Regions from separate parts of the Pseudobacillus sp. FSL P4-0506 genome, predicted to be linked through region 1. Evidence: riboswitches for the same ligand, from Rfam matches in the RefSeq annotation. Region 1 holds a riboswitch; each other region holds the start of a gene.
The links. A riboswitch is a leader RNA that binds a small molecule or an ion and turns the genes downstream of it on or off. The one in region 1 is predicted to bind S-adenosylmethionine.
Positions count from the first base shown of each region.

Region 1 (9,915 bases):
ATTAATACAGGAATAACCAAGTTTGTTTGCATTAACCTTGATAAAGCAGTTAATGCTATAGCACTGTGTACTATTCCTGCTAATAATGGCAGGACAAAAATATAGAATACCTGTTTAGCAATTGAATTTCTGATCTCTTCTTTGTTTACGCCGATTTTGTGGAGAACCACATAGCGCTCTTTATCAGAATTTGCCTCTGTTAACTGTTTAAAGTAAATGATGCTTCCCGTTGCAGCAAGAAAGACTAAACCTAAGAAAGCACCAATAAAGATCATTAACCCTGTTGTCTCCATCCCAAGAGCATACTCATTGTAAAAACTCGAGAAACCTGCATCTTCAGGAAGAATAGATTGAACCTCTTCATTTAATACTTTTGAACTCTCTTCATTGGAAAATTTATAGGCTTCCATGTTGACAGGGTCTGTTTTTTTCTCTAATTGGGAGAATAATTGATTGCTTGTCACCACAGTAACATTTGCAGTCTGAATATTAAGGACATTATATTTCATCAGCTTTTTAAACGTAAGATCTTCTGCAAGGTCACCTACATGTAAAGGAATGCTTGAGCCTATATATTCTGGTGATAACCCTTCATAGTATCCTGCATCTAGTACGGCTGCCTCGTTTCCTTTCAGTGAAAGATGGACTTTTCTTCCCTGAAGGTTTGCCATGTCATTAAAAGCATTATTTGAGATAATAGTATAAATCGTTTTAACTTCACCCATTTTGCTATTTAAACTAGAAGTATCTACCTCAATTTGTAAGGTGGGAATAATTTTATGATAGATGACACTATGGTCCTTTTCTTGCGATATTCTATCATTCACCTTATTCGTTATATGCTCATCATTGTTTATGAACATCATGCTATTTGGATTTGCTAACCTAGCGTTCCCTTTATTGTTATAATACAAGCTATAGGAAGCCCCAACAGCAGTTAATGTGGTCGCACTGAGAATGGCAATGATCGTTAATATGCGTGCATTACCTTTCATGCGATACAGAAGTTGAGATGTGCTTATTAAATTAATCCCTCTCCAAAATTTCCTCTTGTTCTTTTTTGAAAGACCCAATAGATAGACAGTTAATGTGCTAAACAATAAATAAGTACCTAAAATAACGGAGATGATTATGGTAAGTGGTGTTACCATAAAACCGATTTTTCTCCAAACTTCTGATTCCATTATGTTTTGAAGAGCGAGCCAATAACCAATCCCAATAAAAATAATGGATAATGCGGCAATAGACAAAGATGCTCTTGGCTCTTTTTCTCTCTCTTTGTCCGCTTGAAATAACTCAATCAGCTTAAATCGATAAATTAATCTATAACCGTAAAATGAGGTAACAGCTGTAATGAGAGTAAACACGATAATAGTGTTTATAATCGCAGCAGGCGAAACAGCAAAATTTACGATCACATCATAGCCCATCACCTTCATTAAAATTAGAACAAAAAACTTGGATAAAATGGAACCGAGCAAAATTCCAATAAAAAGGGCTATAACTCCCATTAAAAAATTTTCATAAAACAGCATTCGACCTATTTGTTTCTTGCGTACACCTAACAATGAATACAGTCCGATCTCTTTTTTTCGTTTCCTTGTAAAGAAAGAGTTCGAATACCAGATGAAAATTGCAACAAAGATGATCAACACAACCGATGCAGCATTAAAAACGGAGCTAATTTTAGTTGAAGATTCCGACGTGGCAGCGATTGTTTTATCATATTTCAATGAAACAAATGTAAAGTAAATCACAATACTAAAAGTTATCGAAGCAAAATATAAAAAGTAATTTTTAAAATTTTTTCTTATATTTTTCCCTGCAATGCTAAATAGCGACATTTAACGGCCACCCCCAAGTGAAGCGAGAACATCTAATATTTTTTGAAAGAATTCTTCACGGGATTGCCGTATTTTATGAATCTCAACATCGATCTTGCCATCTTTAATAAACAAAATTCGCTTGCAGAAGCTGGCGGCAAAAGCATCATGCGTAACCATCATAATCGTCGAGTTATTCTGTTCGTTTAACATAGACAAACTTTCTAGCAAGCTGGTTGCGGATTTTGAGTCCAATGCACCTGTTGGTTCGTCCGCCAATATTAGGCTTGGGTTAGTAATAATGGCCCTTGATGCCGCTGTTCGCTGTTTTTGGCCGCCTGATATGTGATAGGGATATTTATCGAGTATGTCACGTATTCCAAACGTCTCTGCAATTTGTTCAACACGTTTTTCAATTTCACTAGTTGAAACTTTTGATAATGCAAGTGGAAGTAGAATATTTTCCTTAACCGTTAACGTATCCAGAAGGTTATAATCTTGAAAAATGAAGCCAAGCTGATTTCGGCGGAACTCCGCTAATTGTTTTTCTTTCATGCCCACAATATGTTGATCATTGATGATAATATCCCCTGATGTTGGTGTATCTATAGTGGACAAAACATTTAATAATGTCGATTTCCCAGCACCAGAAGGTCCCATGATGCCGATAAATTCTCCCTCTTTAATTTTCAAATCAATATCTTCTAATGCTTTATAAACATTTCCTTTTGTATCAAATATTTTTTGAACGTTTTTTGCTTGTAAAATGGTTTTCATTGATATGCCCTCCTTGTAACTAATGATGATTATAATTCCTAGACCTTACACCACCTTAATCCAAACCTTAAATAAACCTTAAAAATAAAAGCAAATCCTCATCTGGATTTGCTTTTATGGTTTCTATTAATTTTTCATCGGCATTTAATCTGCTATATAGTCAAATTAGAAGGTCCGTTTCCCTCTTTTATTATAAGGATGATCGTAACAAGGATAAATTATATAGGCCACATCCATTCCTTCACGCTGCTGCCTTCGAATCCGCTCCCGCTCTTCTTGTATGATCCATGCTAGCAAAAATGTTCGAAAATAATTTTTAGACTTAAACAAAGTGAAAAACAGCCTTTTTTGGATAAAAAAATAACCGTTCGTAAAAGTTTGACTTTTACAAACGGCATTTAAAGCGAAAGAGTAACACCCATAAATATGATTCCAGTTAAAATTCTAACTAAGTAAACTATCGAAAGGACGCAGTCAAATGTTCCAAACTTCAATGAATTCGAGAGCAATCACCGATATATTAAATATTTACCGCTTTAAACAAACGGAATAGGCTCTCCATTTGTTTAAAGTGGTGAAACTCAGACTTGCTTTTTTTTCGGGTATCCGATGAGGATAGCGATGATTCCGCAGATTCCTATAAGGATTGGATAGAAAGAGTATTGTACGATGCTCACTGGCGATATTCCGGCTACGCTTGCGGCTGCCAGGAATTGGGCTCCATACGGCAAAAGTCCTTGAATCACACAGGAGAAGATATCTAATATGCTTGCAGACTTTCGCGGCTCAATTTCATACTGATCAGCCATATTTTTTGCAAGCGGACCAGCAATTAAAATAGCAATCGTATTATTAGCCGTCGATAAATTCGTTAGGCCGACAAGACCGGCAATCCCAAATTCAGCACCCTTTTTCGATTTAATTCTTCTTGTTGCGAGGTGAAGCAGAAAGTCAATCCCGCCGTTAAACTTAATAACCTCCACCATTCCAGCTATTAATATCGCAAGAAAGGCCATTTCATACATGCTAGCCATTCCTTCGCCCATCTTTTGCAAAAGGCTCATTAAATGATAGCTGCCATCCGCTAAGCCAACAGCTCCAGCGAGAACAATTCCAAGTGCTAGCACAAGAAAAACATTCATTCCAGTTAACGCTAGAATAATGACTAAAACATAGGGAACAATTTTTACCCAATTATAGCTTAAATGTTCCACTTGCGCCGTTTCCCCCATTGTGATAGCCCCTAAAATAACACCCGTTACAATAGCTGCCGGCAGCACAATCCAAAAATTCACCTTAAATTTGTCCTTCATTTGTGCGCCCTGTGAACGAACGGCAGTAATGGTTGTGTCGGAAATAAAGGATAAATTATCGCCAAACATTGAACCGCCAATAATCGCCGCCATGACTAAAGCCATGGGAAGGTCAATATGCTCGCTTATCCCCACTCCAATTGGCGCCAATGCAACAATCGTTCCCATTGATGTACCCATGGATAGGGAGATAAAGCAGGCAATGACGAACAAGCCTACGACAAGCAAGTTTTGCGGAACAACCGCTAAAGCAAAGTTAACAGTAGAGTCCACTGCCCCCATGCCTTTTGCTACTTCTGAAAAGGCTCCCGCCAATAGAAAAATAACAACCATCAGCATCACATTTACGTTTCCTGCGCCCTGGCAAAAAATATCCACCTTTCGCCCAAAGGGTTCTTTTCGATTCATCGCCAGAGCCACAGCGCCCGAAATAGCAATGGCTACAATGACAGGGAAGGCGTAAAAATCACCTGTAATAACCCCTGAACCAATAAATAAAATTAAAAAAACAACAAATGGGATCAACGCCCATGGATTCCCTCTCTTCATTGTTCCACCTCCAAAAAATAAAATGGGACACGTCTTTTGCCCATTCTTTGCCTCGAAAAAAGACCTCATCTTGAACGACAAGAAGAGGCCTTATATCTATAAAACACTCCTCTTATCTATCAAGCCTTTGCTTGCTGGATTTGGCACAGCAACTTAATCACTAAGTTCCGTTGCCGAGATCTCATCGGGCCAGTCCCTCCATCTCTCTTGATAAGAAGAAAAAATCTTATTTTTTTGTCACAGCAACTAAAAGACTACATGATTTTTATTCCTTTATCAACAAAAAAATTATGGATATTTTTAAATGACGGATAGAAGATTATATGAGGACTTAAAAAGTATAGCTAATACTAGAAAATACAGGCCAGTGACAGTTATATCATCATTTTCGCATAATTTTTTACAAAGGGTGCCGTCAAAGGAACACGACTTTACAACGATAAATAAATCCTCCTGCTAAAAAGTTTAACATCTCCGTTTAATGATGTAGCCACCATAATGACTCCGGCTATTTCTTCCTCTGTGGCTTCTGCTCTTTTTGCTCCTTGGGAAGGCTATATTTGGAATGTTAATCTGATTTTGCATTAGAAAAAACCCACGCATTAAAAAAGAGGATTCAACATGCGCGGGTTTGCCTTAGAATAGACCTGCCTTTTATAGAAAAGAGGGATTAAAATATCATTGTTTACGCTCAAAGATTTTATTCATACACGTAAAACGTTTTAAAGCTACTGTATTTGAAGCCTACGATTTAACATGATAGCTGCCTTTTGGCACAACTAACGGGGAGCTAAAATAAATAATATTGTATCTCGAATTTTTTTGCCAATTTCAGCTGCCTCTACTCGGGTTGTCTCGTTTAGCCTACTGGTACGCAGCCCATTTCAATCTTCTTCATATTCCTACTGGCGCACTCAGCTGGTCAACAGCTAGAATGCCATTTGCCACATCTTCAGCAGTAATGTCAGAGGATAAGTTCTTCATTGTTTCTCCTTCTTGAGTGGCGGCTTGGCCGACCTTCAGCAGATCTTCATAGGATACGTCCTCTAAGTGTAATTCTTTCAGTGTAGTAGGCAATCCCAGCTTGCGATAAAATGTGATATACCTGTGCAATTCCTCTTCCGGGTGAAACTCTAGCATTAATTGCACAAGCGTGCCATAAGCGACTTTTTCACCATGTGTTAAATGGTGAATGTCGCCGTCTAGCTCTGTGAATCCGTTATGAATGGCATGAGCGGCTGCGAGCCCTCCGCTTTCAAAACCTAATCCAGACAGTAACGTATTCGCTTCTACAACGGCTTCTACATGCTTTGTGACAACGCCTTTTTGAACCGCCTTGTATGCTGGTATCGCATGATTGAACAGCGTATTTTCACACATTTCGGCAATCGCTCTCGCTGCAATGCTTGTCCTCCCGCCAGCCATAGCGGTGCCATTACTATTCAATGTCGCTCTGGCTTCTACCCATGTAGCCATTGCATCAGCAATTCCTGAAGCGAATAATCTTGCAGGTGCTTTAGCAATAATGGCCGTGTCCACAAGAACGAGGTCGGGGTTTTTACTATAAAATTTGTAAGCCTCAAAGACACCTTCATCCGTGTAAATGACGGACAATGCGCTTGTCGGGGCATCTGTCGAGGCAATGCTAGGCACGATAACTACCTTTACTTTCAGCTCGTCAGCTACCGCTTTTGCCGTATCGAGCGCCTTTCCTCCACCTACTCCGATGACCATATCCACTGAGTGTGCCTCTCCTTCTTTCTTGATCCGGTTCACTTCATTAATAGACGATTCACCCCTAAATTGAAGAGAGTGAAAATCTATGCCTTCTGCCTGCAAGCTGCTTTTAATCCCTTTACCTGTCACTTCCCACGCCGTCTTTCCAGCTAAAATCAACGGCTTTTGTCCAAGCTGTTTTACATATTTTCCAATACTGTTTAAAGCTCCTTTGCCCTGTACATATTTACCCGGCGATACAAAGATAATATTGGTCATAGGAACCTCCCATTGAATAATTATTTTTACAGCGAGATTGCTGCTTTTCAGCTACTACATGGCATGTTATTTCACAATGAACTTTTCACATCACAAAATGTGAACGGGTCAGCCTGTGTATGCCCACTTTAACAGGTAGACGAGATCCATCTCTTTCACCTGCTTTGGGTTTCCAGCTGTACAAACATCCTGGAGTGCTTTCTTGGCGATGAGCGGAATGCTCTTCTCAAAAGTATTTTTTTCAATCAAGCTATCCTGAAAAGTTAACGGAATATTAAATTTTTTATTTAGGAGTTTAACCGCTGTGGACAAGCTTCTTATCCCCTCTTCTACCGTTGAACAGGGAAGTCCCAGCATGTTTGCGATATTCATGTATTTTTTTGCTGCTTCCGAGGAATGGAGAGTGCCGTCACATAGCCCTCCATTGTACTCTATGATGTAAGGAAGTAGCATCGCATTAATTCGGCCATGAGATAGCGGAAACTCCGCTTCCATGGCGTGAGCTATACTATGATTCACCCCTAAAGAAGAATTGACGAAAGCAAATCCTGCCATACAAGAAGCAAGCTGCAAACTCTCCCTCGCTGTCAAATCTTCTCCAAACCGATAAGCTCTGAGCAGGTGTGTAAACACTAATTTTATCGCTTTTTCAGAAAAAAGAGTGGTGAATTCTGTCGCTTCTAATGAAACATATGACTCTATCGCATGAGTAAGCAAGTCCATCCCCGTATCAGCTGTCACAGAAGGAGAAGTGACCACGGTTAGTTGTGCATTCAAAATCACGGCATCGGGCAGCATTCTTTCATCATGTAAAGGCATTCGCTCGTTATCTTCTCCCCCCGTTATGACAGAATAAGGAGTGACCTCTGATCCTGTGCCGCTTGTTGTCGGTATAACAACAAACGGCAGTTTTTTTCTGCTGCCATGAACGGCTGGTTGGTGACAGAAAAAACGGATAGCTTTAGCCGCATCAATGGCTGCTGTGCCCCCAAGCGCAACCATTAAGTCCGGATCTTCTTGTAAAAAGCAGGCCAGCCCCTTCTTTACAACCGCTAATGAGGAAGCATCCTCGATCTCAGAAAACACTTTAACTGATGCTGATTTTAAACGGTTGATCACTTCTTCTTCCGCATTTAAATGAATGGTGTATTTATCTGTTATAAGGAGCACTTTTTTTGCGTCTAATTCATTTAAATAGTCTAACGAATTGCTTCCATAATAAATTTTTGGCTGTATCCAAAACGTTTTCATTGGCTGCTTTCCTCCGAGGAATTTTGCTCCACCCCTCCGCTCGTTTTTAACATAGAAACTTTAAGCGACGACCTTTCTATTTCTATCTTATAAACAGACTATCTACGAGAACACATCTTCTTTTTCTCGCAAAATCTTTCGCCGAAGTCAACCCTTCTCCAGTAGGTCCTGCAATGGTGAAGCTTGTATAGCCTTCACCGCCCACACCCAGTCCTGCGTAAGATGGACCATTCTTAACAAAAATCGTTGTTTGAATAGCTGCAGCAAATTTCGTTAAGTTATCTATATTTTTAGAATGCATAATAGATGTATGGCGAAATCCGTGTTCTGCTTTTACTGCCAATTCAATCGCTTGATCTACATTTTCTACACGAACAATTGGGAGGATAGGCATCATTAACTCTGCTGAAACTAACGGATGATTTGCCTCTACATGCATAATGGCAATGCGTGTTCCTTGAGGAACCTGAATGCCTATTTGCTGTAAGATATAGCTAATATCTTTCCCGACAAATTTTTTATTTGCATGTCCTTTATCTACTACTAACTCTGTAAGCTTTTCAATTTGCTCTTTTTTATGAAGATGAAAGGCGCCATTCTTTTTCAGATGAAAAACCAAATAATCAGCGACAGCTTCAACAACAAATGCCTCTTTCTCTGCCACGCACGGTAAATTATTATCAAAACTGCAGCCGTCAACGATATCTTTCGCAGCTTTTTCAAGATCAGCTGTTTCGTCTACAACAACTGGTGGATTTCCCGCTCCTGCACCAATTGCTTTTTTCCCTGAGTTTAATACTGCCTTCATCACTCCAGGGCCGCCAGTGGCGACAAGCATCTTAATCTTTTTATGATTCATCATGATATTTGCTTGGTCAATGGAAGGCTCTGTAATAGAGGCGATTAAATTGTTCGGTCCTCCTGCTTCTACAATAGCTTGGTTAATCACCTCTATCGCTTTTAGCGAAGTATTTTTGGCACCCGGATGAGGGCTGAATACGACTGCATTGCCAGCTGCAATCATTCCGATCGAATTGCAAATAATTGTTTCCGTCGGATTTGTTGTAGGCGTAATGGAACCAATGATGCCATATGGAGAGAGTTCCACGACAGTCAGTCCATTGTCACCGGAAACTGCCTCTGTCTTTAAGTCTTCAATACCTGGCGTTTTTTCAATGGCGAGTAAATTTTTGCGGACTTTATCTTCGTAGTTCCCCATGCCTGTTTCTTCTACTGCCAGGCGGGCGAAAGTCTCTGTATGTTTCTTAGCTGTTTCCCGAATCGCCCTAATAATGGCCGCTCGTTTTTCAAGAGATAGCTCTATGAGCTCTTTTTGAGCCTTACCTGCCGCTTCAATGGCATCATTCATGTCCTCAAATAGCCCTTGCCGGGCTTCTGGCACAGCCTCTTTCCTGCTCAGTTCCTCCAACACCTTCTTTACGATGCTTTCTAATTCTTTTTCTTGAACGGCCACTGTGTTCACCCTCCTTGGTTAAATACCTTTAAAGCTTCAACGGCTATCGTCATGTCTTCTTCTACACTGCCGCCACTCACACCGATGCCGCCAACAACTTGTTTACCTATTTTAAGCGGATATCCCCCGCCAAAAGTGACAATTTTATTTTGATTCGAAAGCTGCACACCATATAGTTCTCCTCCAGGCTGTATAAGAGGAACGAGTTCATGCGTGGCCATCTTTAACGCAACAGCCGTATAAGCTTTATTGGGTGATATATCCAAGCTCGCTAGTAAAGCCTCTTCCATTCTGTGGATTAATATCGTATTCCCTCCCGAATCAGCAACCGAAAACACAATAGGTATCCCGATAGCAGCCGCCTTTTCCTCCGCGGCTTTTGCCATTTGACAAGCCAGTTCAAGTGTTAAAACGGCAGGAGTGCTTTTCGTTTCTTTTATCTTTTCTGCCACTTTGCTTTTTACCTCCTCTAAAAGATGGAAATAAACTTCTGCTCTAGCCAGCATAAATAAAACGTCTGATAATCGGTTGACATATTGAATCAACTCACTTCGTACGCTCGAATGCCCATTCAATTTAACAATTAACCGCTCTGCTCGCCGGATCATCGACCGGGACAAATGAAGACATGCGGAAGCAGTCGTTTCGCCAGGAATGATGAATTCATAAATAGGACCGAGCTTTTGCTCGTATTGATCAATAATTTGCTCGAACCAAGCTACATTTTCTTTAT
Region 1 is NZ_JBBOOI010000001.1:3,184,415-3,194,329, forward strand. Features, by position in the region: gene MKZ02_RS15865 (ABC transporter permease) at 1-1,655, opposite strand, end outside; gene MKZ02_RS15870 (hypothetical protein) at 1,627-1,752, shown strand; gene MKZ02_RS15875 (ABC transporter ATP-binding protein) at 1,845-2,600, opposite strand; gene MKZ02_RS15880 (Na+/H+ antiporter NhaC family protein) at 3,182-4,462, opposite strand; SAM riboswitch class I at 4,572-4,679, opposite strand; gene MKZ02_RS15885 (glycerol dehydrogenase) at 5,357-6,457, opposite strand; gene MKZ02_RS15890 (1-propanol dehydrogenase PduQ) at 6,566-7,708, opposite strand; gene MKZ02_RS15895 (aldehyde dehydrogenase family protein) at 7,791-9,182, opposite strand; gene MKZ02_RS15900 (cob(I)yrinic acid a,c-diamide adenosyltransferase) at 9,188-9,915, opposite strand, start outside.

Region 2 (9,915 bases), 450 kb from region 1:
TGTTCACATGACAATCTTGATAATGGAATTGCATAACGGAAGAGGTAACGGAAATTCCCCGTTGCTTTTCGATTTCCATCCAGTCTGATGTAGCAAACTTTCCAGTTTTCTTTCCTTTTACTGTCCCGGCATCGCGGATTGCGCCTCCAAACAGCAGCAGTTTCTCAGTCAATGTCGTTTTCCCCGCATCTGGGTGGGAAATAATTGCAAATGTTCTCCTGGAGAGAACTTCTTCTTTTAATGAAGCCATATGGTAGCCAATCCTTTCAAAAATAAAATCCGTTCGCCTGTTGTTCACTTTCTACAAGAAATTAATATAGCGGAAAAAGTATTTTACGTCCATTACATTTCGCATGTCCATTGATAAATGCGCTGGGCTATTTCCAAAGCCGCCTGTTCATCCAAAGACGTGCGATTCAAAGAAGCTGTAAGTCGCTCTACCAATTGCTCTCCTGACTCTTCATAAGTAAAAGAATTCGACCATTCAATAGAAGGAACAGCGATAACAAATGTTTCCTCTTTTTTATTCTCATAAATAAATACTTTTATTTCTTCACCGTTTGAATAGCTTTTTCTGATTTTCACGTTGAATCACCCTTATTTAAGACTATATACATATACTTAGACATTTTATCCATTTAATGAGTTACCCTCTTGCTGTCTATCTAATCATTCCATTATAAACTATACACTTGCAAGGCTGACAAGAAAAGATGAAGAGAGAAAAAGTATACATGATCTTTGGAGAGTTCTCGACTTTGTTGCTATTCTTCTCTTCCCCTTCTTTTAGAAGGAATGAAAACCTTCAATGGTCATGGTGTTCATCTGAGCAATCAGTCCTTTATAGACAGCTTTTGATACCGCCTTTTTTCCCTCCAAAAGCGTTTACGGTATATGGTATACTCGGTTGTACGACAAAATGAAAAAATTCAGGTGGTTTTATGCATATTTTCCGACTTCCCGGCAGCCGTATTATAAAAACAGGGACGGCTGTTTTTATCACAGCTATTATTTGTGAAGCCCTTAACTGGCCTCCCGTTTTTGCTGTCATCACCGCGATTGTTACAATTGAACCGACAGTCGCTGCTTCCATTCAAAAAGGACTTATTCGTTTTCCTGCTTCTATCATTGGAGCAGCTTACGCTATGCTGTTTACCTATTTATTTGGGCACAGCGCACTGACATTTACACTGGCAGCCGTGTTGACTATCTTTACTTGCTCAAAACTTAAACTTGATGCCGGTCTGCTCGTTGCTACCTTATCGGCCATAGCGATGATTGAAGTAACAGAGGCCCACTTTGCACAGGCTTTCTTTACACGTCTTGGCACCACAAGCATTGGCCTGATTGTTTCGACACTGGTGAATTTATTTATTATGCCTCCTGATTATTCAGCCGAGATTTCAAAGAAGCTACATGTACTTCATACGAAAACGTCACGGTTATTAATCGATACAGTTGATGCTCTTTTAGAAGAGAAACATGCAGATAGCTTTAAGTTCATTTATCAGTCAGACCAACATTTATTTGAGAAAACTGAAACACTTTGTCATTTTCAACGAGAAGAATGGCGCTATCACCGTTCTACACAAGAAGAGCGCCGAAAAGTTCACTTTCACGTAAAAAAACTAGAGACACTGCGGCAAATTCATTTTCATCTTGGAAATTTACTCACTCTTGATCCTGAGCCTCTCTTCTGGAATTACACGCAAAAAGAACGTATTCGTCAGTCTGTATTGATACTAGCCTCTTTTATTGAAGATCCATCTAAACAGTTAGAGCGCCCATTACATGAGTGTATGCAGCCTATTATAGAAGAGTTCTGGTATGCTAAAGCGGAAGCAGGTGCAGAATCTGAAGAAATGAACAGACTTTTTTCCATTGAAATCTCTCTTCTTTATGAATTGCTTGCTATTTTTGAATTAGCAGAAGAATTGGAGTCACACTCTATCTTCCTGCAAAAGCAATCATCCCCTCCTTTGTATGATTATAGGAAATAAGCTTGTTGCTTTTTCCCACTTTGTGAAATTATAAACCAATTTTGGAAACTTTTTTTCTTTTTTTAGTTGACTTTTTATGTTTTATATGAATGAATCCGGGAATAAATAAAGCAAGCACGGAACATAAAAAAAGTAAGGAGGAAACAAAATGGGCTTTATAATGTTTTTAATCGTTGGAGGAATCATCGGCTGGTTAGCCGGACTTATTTTAGGCAAGGACATTCCAGGTGGCATTATTGGTAACATCATTGCTGGTATCATCGGCGCTTGGATTGGTGGTGCACTTCTTGGAGATTGGGGTCCTGACATCGGCGGTATGGCGATCATCCCAGCTTTAATTGGTGCGATCATTCTTGTATTCGTTGTAAGCTTTATTATGAAGAGCATGAGTCGTGGCCGTGCTTAATTCTAATAAAAAACGGAAAGCTAACGCTTTCCGTTTTTTATTTTACAAAGAAATAGGTAATTTCACAACTTGCAAGGCTTCTTCAAAGTCATTGATTAAATCCTCCACAGATTCCAGGCCGACCGACAACCTTAACAGTCCGTCTGTAATCCCTCTCTTATACCGTTCCTCCCTCGGCATAGCGGCATGAGACATTTTTGCCGGATAAGACAAGATTGACTCTACTGCTCCGAGGCTGACAGCAAACACGGGAATCTTCACCTGATTAACGAACTTACGCACAGCCTCTTCATCTTTTAATTCAAAGGAGAGCACAGCTCCCGGACCAGTTGACTGGTAAGAATGAACGACGTGTCCCTCATGATCAGATAATCCTGGATAATAAACTTTTTCTACAAGCTCATGTTTTTGTAAAAACTCAGCTAATTTTTGTGCGGATTTAGAAGACTGTTCAAGCCGGACATGAAGAGTTTTCAAGCCTCTCAGCACAAGCCAGGCATCTTGCACACCAAGAACGGCTCCAAATGAATTCTGCAAAGCATACAAGCGATCACCCAGTTCTTTGTCTTTTGTTACAGCCAGGCCAGCTAGTACATCGCTATGTCCCGATAAAAACTTAGTAGCGCTGTGCAGAACAAGATCTACACCAAGATCAAGCGGACGCTGCAAAGCTGGTGTAAGAAATGTGTTATCCACAAATGTCAGGCAATTATTTGCTTTAGCCAATTTAACAATTCCCTTTATATCCGTTACTTTCAGCAATGGATTGGACGGCGTTTCCATATAAATTAATTTCGTATTCTCTTTTATGTTTGAGGCCACTTCATGCAGATTCGTCATGTCCACAAATGTATGTTCAATACCGAAACGGTTCAAGACACTTGTGACCATGCGATACGTGCCGCCGTATACATCTTCTGTAATTAATATATGGTCTCCTTTAGAAAGCAAAAGAAAGGCCGTAGAAATGGCTGCCATGCCTGATGAAAAGGCAAAGCCCCGCGTGCCGCCCTCAAGTTCAGCAATGGCAGTTTCTAACGCTTCTCGCGTCGGATTCCCAGAACGGCTGTAATCATAACTGCCAAATTGATCAAAGTCCTTTTGATGGAATGTAGAAGCATGCTGAATCGGTACACTGACCGCTCCGGTTCCTTCATCGAATTTATGGCTGTTATGCAATAGTTTTGTTTGGAAAGAATAATTATCACTCATATTTTTCACCCCTTCATGTTCTTGAAAGCTTGTGTCAAGTCATCAATTAAGTCGTCTGCATGTTCAATTCCTACTGAAAAGCGGAGCAGGCGGTTACAAACACCATTTTGAATGCGAACCTCTTCAGGCACATCCATATGTGTCTGCGTTGCCGGATAAGTAATGAAACTCTCGACTCCCCCAAGGCTTTCAGCGAATGTAATAAGCTTCAGATTTCTTAAGAAGTCGTCCACCCATTTTGCTGATTCTAACCGAAAAGAGAGCATTCCCCCCCGTCCCGGATATAAAACATCAGTGACCTCCGGGCAACATCGCAGAAATTCCGAAATTTGCTTTGCGTTTTGCTCATGTTGTTTCATACGCAGGCTCAGCGTTTTCATCCCCCGTACTAACAGCCAGGAATCCAGCGGGGCTAAAACAGCTCCGGCAGCATTTTGCATCTCTTCCACTGAAAGCGCCAGCTTCTCTCCTTTTACTGCGATCAAGCCGGCCAGCAAATCGTTATGGCCTCCTAAATACTTCGTTGCACTATGAATGACAATATCAGCTCCCTGAGTTAGCGGACGCTGCAAAAGCGGCGTGTAAAACGTATTGTCAACGATCAACAACAAGTCATGCTCTTTTGCCAATGCTGCCACTAGTTCAATATCTACTTCCTGCATAAGCGGATTAGTCGGTGTCTCCAAAAAGATCACTTTTGTTTTTTCTGTTATTTTCTTTTTCGCTTCACTGATATCCTGAAAACTGTCATATACAAAAGATAAGCCGAATTTTTTCCATCCTTTCTCAAATAACCTATATGTGCCTCCATATAGATCAGCAGAGACGAGCCACTCATCCCCAGGTTCAGCCAATGCAAGAAGTGTCTGGATGGCCGCCATGCCTGAGGCAAAAGCAAAGCCTGCATCCCCGCCTTCCAAATCAGCAATCGCTTGTTCGACAATTTGTCGTGTTGGATTTCCTGTGCGTGTATAATCATAGCCGGTTGAACGGCCAATTCCCTCATGACGATAAGCAGTTGAAAAATAGACAGGTGCATTCACTGTTCCCGTTGCTGTTTCGCTGCGATTCCCAATTTGTGCTAGCAATGTATCAATGTGTGTATGTGACATGTTCTTCTCTCCTTTATGTATGCGCGAAAAATAAAAAAGCCTTCTTAAGAAGAAGGCTTTTGATTATCTTCCTCTCATCTTCCGGGATGAAACCCGCTGGAGTTAGCACCTTGACTTTACGTAGCCGGTTGCTGAAGCATCATCGGGCCAGTCCCTCCGCTTCTCTTGATAAGAACCTATGAAATTTTAACTTTTTTTAAATGTACAGTAAAAAGATAGAAATGACAAGAGTTTTTTCAATATTTTATTTTTTGGCAAATTGATTATCAATCAAAGCAGTGAAATCAGGCTGTTTTTTTAGGAATTTCAAGTCATATGAAGAGTCAGCAAATTCCTGCACAACTTTTTCATTTACGTCAGCTGTGTACGTAATTCTTTTCCATGCACTATCAACCACATCTTTTGCCAATTCTTGTTTTGTATCTTTTTTAATCGCTGCAATCGTTAACTTTTTCGCTTCTTCTGGATTATTGTTAATAAAATCAATCGCTTTTTTATGAGCATCTACAATATCTTGCACAAGTTCAGGATCTTCTTTTATTAATTTACCGCTCGTGGCGAGTACGGAGTTAGGCAATGTCGTACCGAAGGCAATTTCATCACTATCCACAATAATCTTGGCTCCCTCTTCTTTAACAAGCAAGGAACCCCATGGTTCAGGAACAGCAGCAAGATCTACTTTGCCTGATTCAAACAGACCTGCATATTGGGCCGGCTTGCCTGTTGTATGCTTCATGCTACCACCAATCCGGTTTGATTCAAGACCGAAATCTTTAACGAATGTTTCCATTTGGACGTCATGTGTACAGCCAACACCTGGAGTAATAAATGTTTTGCCTGCAAAATCTTTAACAGAATTAATTCCGCTGCCTTTCCGGGCAACGATCACTGTGCCACCTGAAGAACTGCCGGCGACAATTTTCACGTCCGCTCCATTAGTAAAGTTGTTCATTACCGGTCCAGGCCCGACAAGCCCTGCCTGAACGTCTCCTGTTTTCAGGGCAACCATAAATGCCCCGCCATCCGGGAAGGATTTATATTCAACATCTACATCCTTACCAAGCGCTTCCTCGTAATACCCCTTTTCCCGGGCAATCATTGCCGGCACGTGGTCAAGGTTGGGAAAATATCCAATGACGACTTTCTTTTTCTCTCCAGATTTTCCTTCTTCCGCTGAGTTGCAGCCGGCCAGTACACTCGCCAACAAAAGCAGAATGAAGCCAAAATAACCAAGCTTCTTTTTCATATTCTCTCCCTCACTAACTAAGAATGTTAATTTGTTTCAAGTCCCCAGCGCCGCATAACATTTTTCTCTACTCTTTGGAAAAACGCATAATCTACGATGCTTCCGATAATACCAATCAAAATCATGACAGCAATAACCAGGCTCATGTCTCCAAAATCAGAAGCATATTTTAGTGTGTATCCTAATCCTGGTCCTGTGCTCAAAATTTCAGCAGCCATTAGAGCGCGCCATGCAAACGCCCATGCTAGCCGAACCCCTGTAACCGCATAAGGGATGGCCGCTGGAAAAATAACTCTTATGAATAAATCGATTCCTCTTGAGCCCATTGTTTGTGCAGCCCGAATATAGAGCGGAGCCACACTTTTGATTCCCATTCGCATATTAATTGTCATAACGAGCGTTCCGCCAAGAACAACAATGAAAATAACGGATTTTTCATTCAATCCAAACCACATAATAGCAAGCGGCAGCCAGACAATACTCGGTACGCTTTGAAGAGCTAAAATAAGTGAACCGAGTGTTTCATCAGCAGTTTTTGATTTGGCAAGCAAAATACCGATGCCCACTCCCAGTACTAAAGAAATAAGCAGGCCGACGAACAAGCGCTCAAAGCTGGCAACTAAGTCAAAAATCAAAGTTTTATCTTCAAAGCCGCGAACAAGTGCCTGCCAAACATCCGTCGGCTTCGGCATTACATCCGGTGTCCAGCCGCCAGCTCGCACAATTCCTTCCCAGGCAATAAACAATACGATAAAAAAAACAAGCTGTTTAATGATTCGCTGCATAGGCCAGTTCCTCTTTTACTACTTTATCGATTTCATTTTTCAACAACAGGCTAATTTGCTTTTCAAGCTGGATAACTTCTTTCTGATCAAATTTCCGTGGCCTTGGTATATCCACTGGAATGTCAGCAATGATCGTCCCTGGCTGTGTTCCCATAACAATGATGCGGTCAGATAGCTTAATAGATTCAGAGATGCTATGGGTAACAAATAGAATTGTTTTTTGTGTTTCTGTCCAAATCTTTTCAAGCTCTGCATGCATGCGTGCCCTTGTCTGTTCATCCAATGCACCAAACGGCTCATCCATAAGCAATACTTTTGGATTCATGGCAAGTGCCCGGGCAATCGCTACCCGCTGCTGCATTCCTCCCGACAGTTCATGTGGATAATGGCCAGCATAATGGGAAAGTTGGACCATTTGCAAAAACTGGCGAGCTGTTTCTTTCGCTTCTTTTTTATTCATTTCTTTTTTAAGAGGGAACATGACATTTTCCTCAACATTCAGCCAAGGAAATAAAGCTGCCTGCTGGAACACCATGCCTCTGTCTTTTCCGGGTTTTTTGATTGTTTTTCCCTCGAGCTTAATTTCACCGGATGAAGCTTCACTTAATCCTGCGACCATAGATAATAATGTTGATTTTCCGCAGCCGGAAGGCCCAAGTATCGAAACAAATTCACCCTCATTTATTACAGCGCTCACATCAACTAATACATCATTTGTAACTTTATTATTCGTAAACTGTTTATTGACATGGTCTATGTGTAAAAACATGTAATCACCATCTTTTTTATTAATCATATTTATCTAATCGGATTTATTTGTATTATATACTTTATGCTTGGAAAGTCAATTGTTTACTAAAAATTTTTTCTTTTAGTTAATTAAATTTTCTGATTCTTCTGTTGATTATCTTTTTAGGATGTTATAGAATTAAAAACATTACTTCGTAGCGTAACTGTAGCATGAGCGTGATTAATTAAGGAGAAGAGGAGATTATGAAAAACTTAAAACAAGAAGCACTGGAAATTCACCGAAGCCACCAAGGAAAGCTAGAAACAAAGGCTAAATTAAATGTTAAAAATTTAAAAGATTTAAGCCTGGTTTACTCTCCTGGAGTCGCCGAGCCTTGTCTCGCCATTCAAGCAAACAGCGAAAAGATTTATGATTATACAATGAAAGCGAATACTGTAGCTGTCATTTCTGACGGCACTTCCGTATTAGGGCTTGGAGATATTGGAGCAGACGCCTCTTTGCCGGTTATGGAAGGCAAAGCGATTCTGCTGAAAAACTTTGCCGGTGTGGATGCTTTTCCTCTCTGCCTTGATACGAAAGATCCCGAAGAAGTCATTAAAACTGTTAAGTTACTCACTTCATCTTTTGGAGGAATTAATCTGGAAGATATAAAAGCACCCCACTGCTTTTTTATCGAACAGCGCTTAAAGGCAGAACTGGACATTCCTGTTTTTCACGATGACCAGCATGGTACAGCGATCGTCACACTAGCTGGTTTGATTAACGCCCTTAAACTTGTGAATAAGACTTTCGACGAAATAAAAATTGTTATTAATGGGGCAGGTGCAGCTGGCATCGCCATTGCAAAGCTTCTAAATAATTTCGGTGTAAAAGAAATCATCATGTGCGATACAAAAGGAGCTATTTATCAAGGCCGCCCATGCGGAATGAATCCGATCAAAAAGGATGTCGCCTCCTTTACAAATGCCAAAAAGGCAGAAGGACCGTTAGAAGAGATCGTGAAAAATAGTGATGTTTTTATCGGTGTCTCCGCTCCTGGGGTATTAACACCTGAAATGGTTCGTACGATGGAAAGAGATCCAATTGTTTTTGCGATGGCTAATCCTAATCCAGAAATTACTCCTGCTGAAGCAAAAGCAGCCGGTGTAGCGGTGATCGGTACAGGCCGATCAGATTTCCCTAACCAGGTAAACAACGTTCTTGCTTTTCCAGGGATTTTCAGAGGGGCGCTTGATACGAGAGCCTCAGACATCAATGAAAAGATGAAAGCAGCTGCTGCCTACGCTATTGCTTCTCTTGTTTCCGAACAAGAACTGTCAGCAGATTATATTATTCCTTCTCCTTTTGATGCACGTGTCGCTCCTGAAGTGGCTGCCGCTGTGGCACAAGCTGCCATCAGTTCAGGTATTGCCCGTAAACATATTGATATTGATTCCTTACGCACTAAAACGTATCAGCTTTCGGCGATTCAAGTAGAGCCGGCCGAAGTTGTTTTTTAACTCTATACGCTCAACCCGGCAAAACATTCGTGAGCCACTATATAGGCAGAAGCTGAAAAGAAGAAATGGTATTTGTCTAAGAAAGTGCATAAAAAAGAGAAGCACCTCGGTGCTTCTCTCAGTTTGTCGACAAAAGGGGTTCGGAATAGTCTTATTCCGAACCCCTTTTGATTTTTCGGTAGTTTTAAAGCCATTCGAGAGAAAGATAGACCTCTCCGAGGTCATCATTTAAGCCATTTCTGGTTCTCGCCAAGTCCAGCTGGCCATTTTCTTGAGATTCATGGCAGCGAAAGTAAGCATCGCTTGCATCGACAATTTTTTAAGTCCCCTTAACGTTGTCCAACGCATGCCATGCTTTTCTTTTGCATCTGCGAATACACGCTCAATCGTTTCTTTTCGCTCCGCATAAATCGCTTTAACTTCTTCGTGGTGGCGAAGATGGTCGGCCTCTTCCATATATTTCTGCCAAATATGGCGTGTCACCACTTTTTGATGATTTCTGCTTTCCGTGCATTTAGCTAAAAAAGGGCAGGAGGTACAAACCTGTTTGGGTGATCTGTATTCACGATAGCCTTCCTTATTCGTCGTTGAGTAATTCAATACTTCCCCTGTCGGACAAAGGTAACAGTCAAAATGTTCATCGTACACATAGTCATGCTTTCTGAAGAAGCCCTCTTTTGTGCGCGGCCGTGTATAAGGCAAAGCAGGTGTCATGCCGTTTTCCATTAAATAACTGGCAATGGCAGGTGTTTTGTAAGCTCCGTCTGCACCAACAGCTTTAGGTTTTCCTACCTTTTCTATCACTTTCTCCATTAACGGCTCTAAGATTTGGCTGTCATGTGTGTTGCCTGGTGTGACCATTGTGCCAATTACGAATCCCTTACGGTCTGCGGCCGCGTGAAAG
Region 2 is NZ_JBBOOI010000001.1:3,630,878-3,640,792, forward strand. Features, by position in the region: gene MKZ02_RS17935 (peptide chain release factor 3) at 1-250, opposite strand, end outside; gene MKZ02_RS17940 (YueH family protein) at 343-585, opposite strand; gene MKZ02_RS17945 (FUSC family protein) at 942-2,000, shown strand; gene MKZ02_RS17950 (GlsB/YeaQ/YmgE family stress response membrane protein) at 2,149-2,406, shown strand; gene metC (cystathionine beta-lyase) at 2,449-3,618, opposite strand; gene MKZ02_RS17960 (methionine biosynthesis PLP-dependent protein) at 3,624-4,730, opposite strand; SAM riboswitch class I at 4,802-4,905, opposite strand; gene MKZ02_RS17965 (aliphatic sulfonate ABC transporter substrate-binding protein) at 4,975-5,976, opposite strand; gene MKZ02_RS17970 (ABC transporter permease) at 6,003-6,761, opposite strand; gene MKZ02_RS17975 (ABC transporter ATP-binding protein) at 6,745-7,530, opposite strand; gene MKZ02_RS17980 (NAD(P)-dependent malic enzyme) at 7,755-9,011, shown strand; gene MKZ02_RS17985 (IS1182 family transposase) at 9,240-9,915, opposite strand, start outside.
Region 2: linked by a shared signal. The riboswitch ahead of MKZ02_RS17960 (methionine biosynthesis PLP-dependent protein) and the one ahead of MKZ02_RS15880 (Na+/H+ antiporter NhaC family protein) in region 1 are both predicted to bind S-adenosylmethionine.

Region 3 (9,915 bases), 1.1 Mb from region 1:
GGGAATGATCGTTGGAGCTATTGATAATCGTTCCATCGAAGTACTAATAGATGGTTCATATCAAGTACTAGAAGTTTCGTATGGATCATCTGAATCTTATTCACACGAAGAAAATCAGCAAGTCTTGCTAACTTATACAACAGGAAGTGACGGGCAGCGTCCTGCTTTAATTAATGTAGAGAAAATTTAGGGGGAAGCGGTAGGATAGCTTCTGCCGTTTTCTCCTCATCATGTAATCGCTACTGATCTAAATGTTTAATGCTATGTATTACTGACAAGCTCCTTTGTTTGAGAGCAGTTCAGCATAATCATAAGTAATTCTCTACAGTTAATCGTTTAATCAAGGGCGACTTGTTGGTGAGTAATGGGAATGTTAAGTAAGAAAAGGGATATCACGACTTTTCAGCCAGCTGTTCATAAAAAATGAACGGCTGGCTTTTTGATTGAAGAGCTTCTAAGCAGATGATTGTGAGAATGAGTATAGGTATTAAAGATTGTTATGCTGTTGGCCGATCTCTTTAAGGCCAATCATTTCGTTGGCTACTTCAAGATTCCCGTGCTCATCCACAGATTCACCGGGAAGATATTCACTTGCATCAGTATGAAGATTCATTTCTGGTTTGGCAGGGATGAGCGGCGTCTTTTCTGGATCTTTTTTCTTCATTTAATCATCTCCTTTATTATTAATGTGGCTCAGGAGCGCCTGCTTATACAACCAATAGCTGAATAGAATAGCGGCAAAAGAAGAATCTCATTCTGTGAAGATGCAAGAGAAGGCTTTATCAAGGAGAGACTGTAAGGAGAGTTGACCGGTGCGAAAAGCATAGTATAATGGAGCGATGGTGTACTATATGAAGGAAATGGAGGAAGAAACTTGAAAAGGAAACAAACACAACTATGGGTTAGGTGGTTGGTCTTGCTTTTTTTCATCACGGCTAACTTGATTCCCATTTCTGCTGTAGCGGCAAAACAACAACGTCCTTCTTCAGCGAAGCAGGTAATTGTAGCGTTCGGAGATAGCAATACGCAAGGAACAAATTGGAAAATCAATAAGTATGATGAAAAAAGTAAATGGGTAACGAAGCTACAACAAACCCGCACAGTCATTAACTCAGGTATTGGCGGCAATACAACGGAAAATGGCCGGAAACGTTTTTCTATAGATGTATTAAATAAAAAGCCAAAAGCAGTCATTATTATGTTTGGAACCAATGATGCGGTTTTAAATGCCAAAGGGCAGCCGCGTGTATCGAAGGCCCGATTTGAAAGCAACTTAAAATATTTTACTGATGCGTTAAAAGCACGCAAAATCGAAGTGATTTTAATGACAACTATACCTGTTATCCAAGGGAATGGACAGAATGGGTATTATTACTCCCGATATGACCAGAGGCTTTATGCTAAATATAAAGGGGCCAGACAATGGCATAATTCATATAACGCGATCGTCAGAAAGGTAGCCAAAGAAAAGAAGGTTACTTTAATTGATAACTACGACATAATGACGAGATCAATGAAGGGAATAACCGACCGGAATTTAATCGATTCAGGATGGATTGATTCATCTGGCACTCATCTTACTCCACAGGGAGCAGAGGTAATTTATCGTTTTGTCAACAATGCGCTTAATGCTAAGCTTGCAAAATGACAAGCAACTGCTGCAGGGAAAACAACATTGGAAAAATGAAACAGACAATGGCTGGGAGGGGACTTTATTCTTTTTGTGAAAGTCCTTTCATGTCTATAAAAGGCGAGTTTGAAGGAGAACTAAACGTGCAGAAGCTAATTTTTTATTAGCTGTTTAACTGAGAGAAGTTAATAGGACAGTCTTTTTGTCCGCATTTATGGTTTTCTGTATTAGTTTGAGATACATAGAACAATTTATGCCCAAGCAGTTGAATTTCTCTATACAAATGAAATTACCAACTGATTATGCCATTGCTAGAGACCGTGGAGAAACAGATGTCGTGTTTGGTGAAAGTGGGCTAGCTGATGAACTGAGGGGGGATGTCACCAGAGTCCAACAGGACACCGCATGATTGCTTACTCTGTTATGTACTATCTACAAAAATAATGTTTAACGTTTATTTAATAATAAATAAAGAGCACCTCATAGCGAAGGTGCTCTTTGCTTATTTAGTTAACATTAAAGTATCGAGCATCAGGATGAGCAAAGACGATAGCAGAAACAGAAGCTTCTGGTTCCATCATGCATCCCTCGGTTAAGCGGACGCCGATTTCTTCAGGCTGTAGAAGCTTAAAGAGCTTTGTCTGGTCGTCCAAGTTTGGACAAGCTGGATAGCCAAAGGAGAAACGCTGTCCTTGGTACTTGGCGGCAAAGCGTTCTTTCATCGTAAAATCAACAGCATCCGGGAAGCCCCATTGGTCACGCATTTCTTGGTGAATCCGCTCAGCAAATCCTTCTGCCAGTTCTAAAGCTGTCGCTTGAAGAGCATGGCTTTGGAGAAACTCGCCTTTTTCCTTTAACTCAACTGATTGTTCCCGAACACCAAATCCGGCACTCACAACGAAGAATCCAACATAATCCATTTCGCCGCTATCCACGGATTTTAAATAATCAGCCAGACAAAGGAACGGTTCTTTTTGCTGGCGAGGGAATGTGAAGCGTTCAATCTCTGTTTTGCTGTCAGCAGGATCATAAATAATAACGTCATTTCCATCAGACTGGGCAGGGAAGAATTGATAGACGCTGGCTGTTTTTAAACGGCCGGATTGCAGAAAGCTGTCCACCGTTTCTTTCAAAGCAATTGCTCTTTCGTCTTGCTCAGCGAGCAGTTTTTCTACTTTGCCTTTTAACCCAAGGTGATGGCCAATTAATGTTTGGATATTAACATAAGGCTCTAAGTGAGCAACAGGGTAGTCACGCTGAAGGCGTTTCTGCAAGTCACGCGGCACGTAAACAGGAACATCCTGGCGAACTGTTTTCTTTGGCTTTTCCAATACAGCCACAGATGAAGATGGCTTCATCGTTTCCCGGTAAGCTTCTACTTCCTTGCGTTTTTCTTGCTTTTCCTTCAGTTCATTTAAGAGCTCTGTTTTTTCTTCAGTGTTTTGCAGACGTCCGGCAATAGCCAGCCCATCCATCGCATCCTTGGCGTATAGAACTGGTCCTTCATATTCCGGTGAAATTTTTGTTTCTGTGAAGCGGCGGGAAAGTGCCGCTCCGCCAACTAAGATTGGCAAATCAATGTTCGCAGCTTTCATATCCTGGGCTGTAATAACCATTTGCTGGGCCGATTTAACGAGTAGGCCGGAAAGTCCAACCATATCAGGATTTTCTCGTTTTATCGCTTCAATCAATTCAGCAGGTGTCACTTTAATGCCTAAATCGACGACCTTAAAACCATTGTTGCTTAAAATAATGTCGACAAGGTTTTTACCAATATCGTGAACATCACCTTTTACTGTAGCAAGTACAACTTTTCCTTTCCCGTTGTCGTTTTCTTTTTTCTCCATATAAGGCTCTAAAAAGGCAACAGCGGCTTTCATGACCTCAGCGCTCTGCAGCACTTCCGCTACGATAAGCTGGTTATCGTTAAATAACCGGCCAACTTCCGCCATTCCTTCCATTAATGGACCATTAATAATATCAAGCGGTGTATCGAACATCGTCAAGGCTTGTTCCAAGTCAGGGATTAAGCCTTCCTTTGTGCCCTCCACGACATAATAGCTAAGCCGGCCTTCTACTGTCTTCGGAATATCTTCCTCTTTCTTCTCTTTCTTTTTATCACGGTAAAAGTCAGTAAAGACTGCTAGCGTTTCATCATTCGTTTCAAAAAGAAGCTTCTCTGCCATCGTTATTTCTTCTTTTGGAATGGAAGCAAATCTCTCCAGCTTCTCAGTATTTACGATGGCGTAATCGAGTCCAGCTTGCGTGCAGTGATATAGATAAACGGCATTCAACACTTCACGGCCAACAGGCGGGAGGCCGAATGATACGTTGCTGACACCAAGAACGGTTAAAGATCTGGGCATTTTTTCTTTAATTAGCCGGATGCCTTCCACTGTTTCTTCGGCTGAACCGATGTATTGTTCATCTCCTGTTCCCACGGGGAAGACGAGCGGATCAAAAATAATGTCTTCAGGCGGAAGACCCCATTTATTGACGAGCAGGTCATAGGAACGCTCGGCTACTTCCAGTTTACGTTCGCGGGTCACGGCCATACCCGTTTCATCAATCGTACCCACTACAACGGCTGCTCCATATTGTTTTACAAGTGGAAGGACAGCATCGAAGCGCTCTTCACCGTCTTCTAAGTTGATGGAGTTGATGATTGCTTTTCCCTGTGAGTATTTCAAGGCTTTTTCAATAACTGCTTCATCCGTTGAGTCAATGACGAGCGGCACTTTCACCTTTTTCACGACTTCTTGCATAAAGGCTTCCATATCTTCAAGTTCATCACGATCAGGATTGGCAAGACAAATATCAATGACATGAGCGCCGCCCTTTACTTGGGCGCGAGCGATCTCTGCCGCTTCTTCATATTTGCCCTCAATGATCAATCGTTTGAATTTACGGGAACCAATGACATTTGTCCGTTCCCCGATAAATAATGGCCTCATGGAATCATCATAATGAAGGGGCTCAATTCCGGAAACAACATGTTCATGAGGCTGTTCCGGACGTCTGCGTGGAGGGATATTTTCAATAGCAGCCCTCATTGCGCGAATATGATCCGGTGTAGTTCCACAACAACCGCCGACAATATTTAGCCATCCCTTTTCGGCAAAGCCTTTAATCTTGGCCGCAAGGGACGCAGGTGATTCATGATAGCAGCCATTTTCATCCGGAAGCCCAGCGTTAGGATAACAGCTCACAAAGCTTTGAGATAAGGCAGAAAGCGAACGGATATGATCCGTCATAAATTCTGGACCAGTTGCACAGTTTAAGCCGACGGATAGCGGATGAACGTGCTCGATAGAAATGTAGAAGGCTTCGATGTTTTGCCCTGCGAGTGTGGTGCCCATCGGTTCGATCGTTCCAGAAATCATGATGGGAAGCTTTTTTCCAGTAGCTTCAAAAGCACGTTGAATACCAAGCACACCGGCTTTTACGTTCAGCATGTCCTGGCTCGTTTCCATTAATATAACATCGCAGCCGCCATCAATGAGTGCTGTCGCCTGCAATTCAAAGTCTCTGCTCAATGTGTCAAAATCTATTCCGCCTGTGACAGACAATGTTTTCGTTGTCGGACCGATAGCACCTGCCACATAACGTGGATGATCAGGCGTAGAAAATTCATCCGCGCACTTACGGGCAATTTCGGCTGCCCGCTTGTTAATCTCATAAGCCTTATCACCGAGGTTATATTCATTTAACACGAGAGCCGTGCCGCCAAATGAATTTGTTTCAATGATATCGGTGCCTGCTGCTAAATAATCCCGGTGAACTTTTTCGATTACATGAGGCGCGGTAATGTTTAAATACTCATTGCAGCCATCATATTCTTCACCGCCGAAGTCTTCCTCTGTTAAATTAGCTTGTTGTAGCATTGTACCCATTGCGCCATCTAAAAAAAGAATACGTTTTTCCAGTTCTTTTTCAATTGGATATTGTTTCGACATGAGTGATCCCTCTTTCATTCATTTTTCTATCTAACTCTTCGATGTAACGGATCAATTCAATGGACATTTCATAACGCATAAATGGAGTAATAATATAGATACCATTAAACAGCTTGGCCGCTGTATCGATTAATTCCTTGGCAATCTTGACGCCCTCAAGCGCTGCTGTTTCTTTATCATGCTCATAGGCCTTCATTCTAGCAAGCGTTTCGTCTGATAGTTTAATGCCAGGCACTTCATGATGAAGGAATTCAGCATTTCTTGAGCTTGTCAACGGCATGATACCGAGGAAAATCGGAGTCGATAAATGCTTTGTTGCTTCATATACTTCAATAATTTTTTCTTTTGTAAAAATAGGCTGTGTAATAAAGTAATCGGCTCCGCACTCAATTTTTTTCTCTAAACGTTTCACCGCCCGGTCGAGCACACGTACATTTGGGTTAAATGCAGCTGCAACGGAGAAATTAGCTTTTTGTTTTAATGGTTTTCCAGAAAAAGAAATTCCTTCATTCAGTTGCTTAATTAATTGGATAAGCTCCATGCTTGAAACGTCGTAAACAGAAGTAGCACCCGGGAAATCGCCAACTTTCGTCGGATCACCGGTAATAGCCAGCACATCGTGAAGACCTAGAGCATGCAAGCCCATAAGATGAGACTGCAAGCCGATTAAATTCCGATCCCGGCACGTAATATGAACAAGCGGGCGAATGTGATGCTGCATTTTGAGCAGGGAGCCCATTGCTAAGTTGCTGATACGTGGAGAAGCAAGCGAGTTATCAGCCATTGTAATAGCCGCCATGCCAGTTTGCTGCAAGGCTGTGGCTCCTTTAATATAAGCAGCAGTATCCAAGTGTTTAGGAGTATCAAGCTCCACAATAATCGTCCGTTCTTTTTTTACCTGCTCATGGAGCGGCGGTAACACTGGAGGAGTCGGTTCTTTAATAATAATGGGCTTTCTGGCGATTACCTTTTTCTCTGTAATTGGTGCAAGGCCAGCTAATGCTTTTTTGGCCGCCTCAATATGTTTGGGTGTGGTGCCGCAGCAGCCTCCAATAAGACGGACCCCTTCATTGCGAAGGTGAACGGCTGCCTGGCCAAAATAATCAGCCTCTGATTCATAGACGATACGGCCGTCTTCTACATCGAGAAGGCTTGCATTCGGATAGGCTGATAAAAAGGCTTTTTCAGGCAGTGTCACCTCTTCAAATGCTTGGATTGTATGATAAGGGCCGAGGCGGCAGTTAACGCCGACAATGTTTGCCCCGAGGGATTCGAGCTGATTGAACGCCTGATTTAACGAGAGTCCGTTTTGTAGAATGCCAGGTTCATGCATGGATACTTGAGAAATAATTGGCAGATCTGTAAGTTGACGAAGCAGTTGTAAAACGGTCGTTAATTCTTCAAAGTCATAATACGTTTCTAAAAGGAAGCCATCAGGTTCTTCCAGTAAGATGGCTTCTGCCTGCTGCTGAAAGGCCGCTTCAATGTCGGCAAGGGAGGCGCTGCTTTTACGGATTCCACGGATGCCGCCGATGGTCCCGAGTACGAAGCGCTCTTCAGAGAAAGCCGCCTTTTTTGCTATCCGCACGGCTGCTTTATTTAATTCCCGTACACGGTCCTCCATTCCATATCTTGCAAGCTTTAGAGCATTGGCGCTATATGTATTCGTTTGGATTACATCCGCGCCTGCTTTTATATATTCGCGATGGATTTTTTCAATGATTTCTGGCTTTTCTATATTAAGTTCCTCGTAACAAAAATCGATGCCGTAGGAATAGAGGAGAGTGCCCATGGCTCCATCAGCTGTCAGCACTTCGTTTTGCAGCCGGTCTAATAATTTCATGTGGTTCTTCCTTTCCGTAACTTTATTCTAATCATAAGAAAAAGCCTTCTTAAATTAAGAAGGCTTTACATTGTCAATGTCTGATCCTTCTTATCTCTCAAACTGATTAGACAGTTTGCTGGATTTAGCACCTAGGCCCGCTAGCGGCTGGTTGCTGAAGCTTCATAGGGCCAGTCCCCTCAGCTTCTCTTGATAAGAAATATACCTATATACAATTAGTAAGATAATTGAACATATCATATCTCTTTAAGAGGATTTAGTCAATAGAAAATTTTGAATATTCCCAGAGGATTGTCGAACAGAAGGAGGCGGGATATACTTTTATGAGATAAAGGAGGAGTCAGGTTGAATCAGCTTCGTTATTCATTATTTATTTTGGCAGGGGCATGCAGTTATGGTTTTCAAGCTTCAATCGTCAAGCTGGCAACGAATGCGGGATACCCGGCTGGCCAGATGACCGGTTCACAATATATCTTTGGACTTTTGCTGATGATCATCCCTTTCATGATAACCAAACGCATAAAATTACAGGTTAAGCAAATAGTACCATTGCTTGGGCTCGGCGTTTTATTAAGTTTGACAGGCGTATTTTATGCAACAAGTATTCAAGAGCTATCGGCTTCAATCGCCATTGTTCTGCTTTTTCAATTTACTTGGATGGGGATTCTCATTGAATCCGTTTATTTAAAGGCATTTCCATCTGTCACAAAGATCATCTCGGCTGTCCTTTTATGGGCAGGAACGCTGCTCGCCGCCGGAATTTCTTCAGAGGGAATCAACTGGGCAGACCATTCAAAGGGCTTTATTTCTGGTTTCCTTGCCGCTTTAACGTTCGCATTGTTCATTTTCTTTAGCGGAAAAACAGGAAAAGAAGTACCGGCTATTCAAAAAAGCTTTGTTATTTCTATTGGTGGGCTGGTAACGGCTTGTTTATTTGTATCGCCAGCTTTTGTAATAGATGGGACGATGACTGGGGGCTTGTGGAAATATGGTTTGCTTGTCGGACTGTTGGGCGTTCTTGTACCGGTTGTTCTCTTTGCGCTCGGTACCCCGTATGTTGACTCAGGAATGGCCACTATTTTAGGTGCTGCAGAGTTGCCTGCAGCGATGATTGGCGCTATGTTCATTGTGGGTGAACATTTAACCGGTGAACAGGGGGCTGGCATTGTGCTCATATTGATCGGGATTGCTGTGCCGCAATTGCGTAGGAATGGAAGAGTCCGACCGAAACAGCTTTCCAGCAGTTGATTTCCGCAAATTGTCACAAAGCCGAAAATAGAACAATGATATACTGTGAGTAAATGCTACTTACAGGACGGGAAATAGATGAATAAACAGTTATGGAAGCAAGCAAAAGAATTTATCACAGTTTGTTATCGGGAATTAGGCAAATCGGATGAAGAGATAAAAGCGCGGCTGTACGAGATCAAAACAGAAATTGAGGGAACAGAAAGTTATACTCAAACTTATGAAGAACTGAGCTATGGAGCGAAAATGGCCTGGCGCAATAGTAATCGCTGCATCGGACGGCTATTCTGGCAAACGCTGCACGTGTTCGATAAACGAGAAGCTAAAACAGAAAAAGAGATATTCGAAGCCCTCAGCCGTCATGTAGAATATGCGACAAATCAAGGGAAAATTCGTCCGACTATTACAGTTTTTCGTCCGTCTTCACCCCATCGGGAAGACATTCGCATTTGGAACCATCAGTTAATTAGATATGCGGGGTATAAAACAGAGACGGGAATAAAGGGAGATCCTGCTTCTATTGAACTGACCTCTATGTGCCATAAGTTTGGCTGGCGAGGGGAAGGAACTAATTTTGATATCCTGCCCTGGATTGTACAAATAGGCAAGCAACCGCCTAAGCTGCAAGAAATCGATAAGAAGCTCATAAAGGAAGTAAGCCTTATTCATCCGATATATGATTGGTTTGCTGAGCTGCAATTAAAGTGGTATGCTGTTCCAATTATTTCGGATATGAAGCTGGAAATAGGAGGCATTGAATACAAAACAGCTCCTTTTAACGGCTGGTATATGGGAACGGAAATTGGCGCACGCAACTTAGCTGATGAGTTTCGTTACAATCAGCTTCCAGTTATTGCGGAACGGCTGGAATTGGATATTCATCGAGCCGCTTCTTTATGGAAAGACCGGGCGCTACTTGAGTTGAATACAGCTGTTCTTCATTCGTTCCAGCAGGCGGGGGTAAGTGTTGTAGATCATCATACAGCCGCGCAGCAATTTAAAACTTTTGAACAAAACGAAGATCGGGAAGGTAGGCCAGTGACAGGTGATTGGACCTGGTTAATTCCGCCGATGTCTCCAGCTGCTGTTCATATTTTTCACAAAGAATACGATAACTCAATCCAAGCACCTAATTATTCTTATCAGGACCGGCCTTACTAAATTAAATGAAAAGCAGCCGCTTGAACGGCTGCTTCAGTTTGTCGACAAAAGGGGTTCGGAATAGTCTTATTCCGAAC
Region 3 is NZ_JBBOOI010000001.1:4,289,607-4,299,521, reverse strand. Features, by position in the region: gene MKZ02_RS21625 (LysM peptidoglycan-binding domain-containing protein) at 1-190, shown strand, start outside; gene MKZ02_RS21620 (hypothetical protein) at 488-664, opposite strand; gene MKZ02_RS21615 (SGNH/GDSL hydrolase family protein) at 875-1,648, shown strand; gene metH (methionine synthase) at 2,137-5,586, opposite strand; gene MKZ02_RS21605 (bifunctional homocysteine S-methyltransferase/methylenetetrahydrofolate reductase) at 5,564-7,429, opposite strand; SAM riboswitch class I at 7,517-7,628, opposite strand; gene MKZ02_RS21600 (DMT family transporter) at 7,775-8,677, shown strand; gene MKZ02_RS21595 (nitric oxide synthase oxygenase) at 8,756-9,838, shown strand.
Region 3: linked by a shared signal. The riboswitch ahead of MKZ02_RS21605 (bifunctional homocysteine S-methyltransferase/methylenetetrahydrofolate reductase) and the one ahead of MKZ02_RS15880 (Na+/H+ antiporter NhaC family protein) in region 1 are both predicted to bind S-adenosylmethionine.